DNA from 2 places in the Chryseobacterium sp. MEBOG07 genome. Region 2 is predicted to be linked to the other one. Evidence: riboswitches for the same ligand, from Rfam matches in the RefSeq annotation. Region 2 holds a riboswitch; the other holds the start of a gene.

Region 1 (3,180 bases), 780 kb from region 2:
TACCCAATGCCTGTGCTGCTTCAGAATTATTCCTGAAAGTTCCCACTTGTGTAGTTTTTCCCTGCTGAATCAACGTAGAAGTAGAACTATAATAAATTTGAGCTAAAGAAGGCGCTCTAAATCCTGTAGAAAAAGCACCTCTCCAGTTCAGATTGGGGGCCAGCTTTACATTGGTTGCCACTTTATAATTGAAGGTAGACCCAAAATCTGAATAATTCTCATATCGTAATGCTCCTTCCAGAAGCCATCCGTCCGTAACTTCCAACTCTGCATCGGCATATGCAGCAATACTGTTTCTATTTCCTGAAACGGCATTTTCCGGACTAAAGCCGGGAAAAACCTGTGCTCCGGCTGGCCTTATACTTCCGAAGAAGTCGGTTACTTTTTCATTTTCAGGGGTTTTAGCTGTTACCACACGCCCATAAATATCGTAAGAAGCATAAGAGTTTTCTTTTCCGACATTCACTTTATAGTTTTCATGTCGATATTCAGCACCAAAGGCAAGGTTTAATCCTTTCAGGACATCATATTTTTTGGAGAAGTCCAGATTAACCGTATTTTGGGAGAACTCAGATCCTCCGGCATCAAAAGTTCTTGGAGAGCTATCTGTAAGCGATGCATTAAAAGTGTTGACAACTCCAAAACCAAAGGTATTTTTCCCAAACGTATTGCTGAAGTCCACATTCCAGCCATTCCATTTTCCTTTGATTCCGGCTGCCAGAGAATAATCATTTACCGCTGCTTCAATCTGTGGAAGATATCCATTGGGAGTAACAGCATTGATGTTTCTTTCCGTATTCGGAAGTCTGTAAAATCCTCCGGCATTTCCAAGACGGTAACTGTAACCACCGAATGAGTAAACTTTCCAATCATCATTCACAGGAATTTCAGAGTTGAAAAAGAGCTGCCCAGACTGTAATTTAGACTGACCTGCTCTCAGGCTGAAATCTTTTCTCTCCAATCCTCTGTAATTAAGTTCCTGTGATGTAACATCTTGCCCCAATATTTTTTGAAGATCGGAAATGCTGTTTGCTCCCGAAATTTGAGATTGAAAATTAGTTCCAAAATAATCTACCTTAGTGGCATACTGTTTAACGGTATTAATAATCTGTTGAGTATTGGACGTATTGGTAATATTTTTATACAGACCGTCAATATTCACTCCATCCTGCAATGCTCTGTAATTAATTGCATTATAAGCATTGAAAATATCACCTTCCCTTACTCCTGCTCTGGAATAAGGATCTCGGTATTGTGCAGAACCTGTAATATTAATGAATCCTGTTTTTCCAATTTTAGCACCATAGTTAAGGTCTACAGAAATAGTCTGCCCATCTACTCCCCCAGAGAAATTATTAGTAACAGGAGAAGCATACCCTCCCAGAAATACCTGTCCGGAAAGTCCCAGTCTCTTTTTTAGTCCGAGATTAACGACTCCTGCAATGGCATCAGAACCATATTGAGCAGAAGCTCCGTCTCTTAAAACCTCTATTTTTTCCAAAGCGAAAGCCGGAATAGCATTTAGATCGGTTCCCACAGACCCTCTTCCCGGTGTAAGGGTAACATTAATCAATGAAGACTGATATCTCCTTTTTCCATTGAGCAAAACCAGCACTTGGTCCGGACCTAGTCCTCTTAAAAGAGCCGGATCTACAAAATCAGTTCCATCGTTCACTGTATGAGAGGTGGATGAAAATGAAGGTACAATATAATTTAAAGCCTGGCTGATATTGTTAGTTGGGCTTTGTTTTAAAATTTTAGAAATATTAATGATATCCACCGGAACGGGTGTATCTGTCAGTGATCTTCCGGAACCTCTTGATCCAAGAATAACCACATCATCTATTTTCTTAGATTGTAAAGTGTCTGTCTGCGCATAATAAAATGTAGAGATAAGCGCAATAGAAGGAACAAAGATTCTTTTTTTGAAATTATGCATGTTGATTGTTGTTTACTTTTTGTTGTTAAAAATTCTTTTTTGAGCAAAAAAGATCCTGTAGCCTTAAATTTTAAGGTTACCATAGATGCTCGAAATGTTTGTATTATTTTTTAGGAATAGAAAAGACTAGAAACAACAACACATGCGCATGTAGAAATGGCATGAGAACATATCGGAATAATGAAGACTCACTTCATGATCCGAGGCATAAAAAATAACTGATGTAAGGTGATTTCCCTTGTCTTTAAACATTTGATTTTAACTTTAAAACAAAAATTCAAGATGGGGTAATGATAGAATGATAAACATTTTTTCCGGAAGATCCGGCTTATCGATTGCAGCACCTTGCTTGCTTTTGCAGGTTGCTATCCCATCTAGAGATTCTTGATAATTACCTGACAAAGATATAATTATTTCGTAAATAAAAAAATATTTGGCTTAATTTTTCGATTTTCAACATTTTAGCGTAACAATTTCTCTTTTTCAGCGTCTAACCGGATATCAGTAAAAAACATTATGAAAAAAACTATCTTCGCTTTATCACTGGTAAGTTCTATGCTGGTCTTCTCACAGGAAAAGAACACTACTGCTGATAAAGAAAAGCAAATTGAAGGTGTAGTCATCACCAAAACTAAAAAAGCCGTTGAACAAAAAGCAGATCGTACAATTTTTGACTTTTCCGAGCAGCCTCAGCTGAATAACGGAAACGTTTTGGAAGGAATCAAAAAACTTCCGGGGCTTGTATCAACAGATATTGCGGGGATGATGTATCAGGGGAAAATACTGGATGTATATCTGAACGGAAGACCATTGAATATCACCTCCAATGAACTGAACTCTTTTCTTGAAGGAATGCCTGCCAATTCTGTAGAAAGAATTGAAGTGATCACCCAGCCAGGTGCTGAATTTCCAGCGACTTCCGGAGGTGCTATCATGAATATCATTACCAACAAAAACGCCAATAAATATTTAACAGCTACTTATTCAGGGAATTATTCTTTCACGAATTACGATAAATATAGAAACAGAACGACCAATTCTGTTAATTTAAATGCAAGAAATAAGCTTTTCGGCTGGCAGCTGAATGTGGGCCAAAATTATCGTGAAAGTATGCTGAATGGTCAGCAGGATGAGCTGCTATCAAGTCATACCGACAGATATGGACGAGGATATTTTGCAAAATCAGGATTGACTTTTGATTTAGGGCAAGACAGATTATTAGTAAACTACGATATTTATCA
Region 2 (3,180 bases):
AGAAAAATAAGACTCTTCGTCCAATATTTTATCTAAATACGTTGGAGTAGTGAAAGTCATCCAATATTTTGCTTTGTTGGAAAACATAATAGTTACTTCTATGGCATCAGATTCAATATTTTCTATTTTATCATCTATGTTAATAGAAATTATTTCTGGTTGATTGTTTAAACTAAAATAAAATTTCGAATACCATCTCAGTCTTCCTTCATCATTCTGAACCCTTACATTTTCAGTGTTTATTTCTTCGATACTATAAGATTTTCTTTTCGTTAATTGCCCGGAATATATCCCAATGTTTTTACAATAAATCTTATCCTTTATCTTCATAAATTATTCTCTTACTATCTATAATGATCTTTGAAAATCTGTGGAATCAGTTGGCAAAATAATTCCTGAAAATTAGTTCAAGCTTAATAAAGCCAATCTATATCCATCCATTCCGAAGCCAGATAAAACAGCATCCGTATTGGCAGCTGTCACAGATTTCTGTCTGAACTCTTCTCGTTTATAGATATTGCTGATGTGAACCTCTACTTTTGGCTTTCGGATATTTTTTAAACAATCCGCAATGGCATAGGAATAATGAGTAAAAGCTCCGGGATTAATAACTACCGCATCAAAATCATCTTCCTGAAGCCTGTTGATGAGCTCTCCTTCAATATTCGACTGGTAATATTTTAATTCATGAGACTGAAACTCGGATCTTAAAATTTCCAAATAGCTTTCCATAGAAACGCTTCCATAGATTTCCGGTTCTCTGGTACCTAAAAGGTTGAGATTAGGACCGTTTATAATCAAAACTTTCATCCTATAAAATTAAAAACTTTTTTCAATTAATGGTCAAAAATTTCATTAAAGCATACAATATGCTCAATTGAATTATTGATAATGATATTTATCATGTTTGTGAAAGTGATAACGGATGTAACTCCCTATTTTAATGACTTTTATTAAAATATTATGTTAATTTTCAAAAATTTATCATGAAAAAATATAAGTCTACTTGTTTTGTAGACTAAAACTTTATAGCTTTGCAGTCATATTTCGATCGGCTTATAAAGAAAGATGGAGGGAACTGACCCAGTGAAATCTTGACAACCTACCTCTAGAGGCAAGGTGTTACGTTCAGCCTTTAAAGGAAAAATAAGCATTTGGTTTGTCGTATTTATCGATGCCCTTTGCTGTCTTTTCTGCAAAGGGTAAGTTTTTAATATATGATAAACAAAATTGATTATGATTAGTAAATATTTATTTAATTCTAAAGCTTGGATACCTCCGGTTGCTGCATTTTTTCTGGGAATTACCAATGTAAATGCACAAAATTCCAAGCCGAAAAAGATAGCCTCCATGAAAAAGAAATTGATGAAGTAGTGGTGGTAGCCTATGGAAAGGCGAAAAGAAACAGCTATACAGGTTCAGTAGCAACCATTTCCGGCGATAAGATCAATAACAGACCTGTCACCAATATTACCAAAGCTTTGGAAGGGCAGGTTGCAGGGATTCAAACGACAAGTGCTTCAGGGCAGCCAGGTGCAGTTTCTACCATCCGAATCAGGGGAATTGGTTCCATAAGTGCTTCCAGTGATCCGTTATATGTAGTGGACGGGATTCCATTTGACGGAAACCTGAACTCTATCAGTCCAAGTGATATTGAATCTATAAGTGTTCTGAAAGATGCTACAGCAAGTGCATTGTATGGTTCAAGAGGGGCTAATGGGATTATCATTATTACTACAAAATCAGGTAAAAAAGGAGAGGCGAAAGTTAATTTTAATATCAGCCAGGGGTTCTCAGGAAGAGCGGTAAAAGATTACGAACAGGTTAATACAGATCAGTATTTTCAATTATATTGGGAAGCATTGAGAAACGGTTATCAATCTGGCAAAGTGTCTTCTCAACAGGCAGCCCAGATGGCGACAGACAATCTTGTTTCTACACTTGGGATCAACCCTTACGGAACAGGTTATTCAAAACCAGTAGGAACAGACGGGAAGCTATTGCCTGGTGCATCCCCTTTATGGAATGACGACTGGAGAGACATCTTACAGAGAGTGGCTTCAAGAAATCAGGTAGATCTGGATATCAGTGGAGGAAGTGAGAAAAGTAATTATTTCTTTTCCCTGGGCTATCTGGATGATAAAGGAATGGCTATTGAATCAGGATTTAAAAGATACAATACCCGATTAAAGATCAATTCTGAAGTGAAAAAATGGCTGAATGTTGGGGTGAACTTAAGCTATACAAACAGTGTACAGCAGGCACCTACTTCTTCAGATTCCAAAGCAAGCAATATCATCAATGCGGCAAGATTTATTCCTTCATTCTATCCTTATTATGAAAGAAATCCTGATGGATCATTTGTGCTGGATGCTGCCGGAGACAGAATTTATGATTTTGGGAAGTACAGACCTACGAATGCACTTCAGAACCAGAATGCTGCAGCAACGCTGCCACTGGATAAAAATGAAAATAAAGAAGATAACTTCTCAGGGAAAGGATTCATGGAATTTACCTTTTTACCGGAGTTGAAATTCAAGTCAAGTTTTTCTGTGGATTTAGTCAATTATTATGGACATTTTTATTCAAATCCATTGCTGGGACAAGGTGCTGAAATTGGAGGTTCGGTGACGAAAAGCAGTGCCAGAACGCTTTCTTATACAACCAGTAATATTCTTACCTATGATAAGAAATTTGGAAAGCACCATGTAAATGTTTTGGCAGGACACGAATTCTATAAATACGATTATCAGACGATTTCAGGAACGAGAAGCCAGTTCTCATTGCCTTACTATTATGAGCCGGATGCCGCTTCTTTATTAGGAAGTTTCAGTGGAAACAGTAATAAACTAAGCTTATTGAGTTTTCTTGGAAAAGTAGAGTACGATTATAATAATACTTATTTCCTATCAGCTTCAGGAAGAGCAGACAGTTCTTCAAGATTTGAGAAAGATAACAGATGGGGGAGATTCTGGTCAGTAGGAGGTTCATGGAAGATTTCAAATGAGGAATTTATTAAAAGCCTGAATGTCTTCAATCAGTTGACATTACGTGCCAGCTACGGAGGACAGGGGAATGATAAATTACTTCGACCAAACGGACAACCACTTTATTACGCTTATCAGGAGCTATACCGGTTTATCAGCCTTGGTGGAGAACCGGGAACAACACTGGAAAAAA

What was found. A riboswitch is a leader RNA that binds a small molecule or an ion and turns the genes downstream of it on or off. The one in region 2 is predicted to bind S-adenosylmethionine.
Region 1: linked by a shared signal. The riboswitch ahead of LF886_RS02905 (TonB-dependent receptor plug domain-containing protein) and the one ahead of LF886_RS23190 (SusC/RagA family TonB-linked outer membrane protein) in region 2 are both predicted to bind S-adenosylmethionine.

What each region holds. Positions count from the first base shown of each region.
Region 1 is NZ_CP084579.1:621,050-624,229, reverse strand. Features, by position in the region: gene LF886_RS02905 (TonB-dependent receptor plug domain-containing protein) at 1-1,939, opposite strand, end outside; SAM-I-IV-variant riboswitch at 2,238-2,335, opposite strand; gene LF886_RS02900 (outer membrane beta-barrel protein) at 2,456-3,180, shown strand, end outside.
Region 2 is NZ_CP084579.1:5,023,640-5,026,819, reverse strand. Features, by position in the region: gene LF886_RS23200 (hypothetical protein) at 1-330, opposite strand, end outside; gene LF886_RS23195 (type II 3-dehydroquinate dehydratase) at 403-810, opposite strand; SAM riboswitch class I at 1,054-1,153, shown strand; gene LF886_RS23190 (SusC/RagA family TonB-linked outer membrane protein) at 1,269-3,180, shown strand, end outside.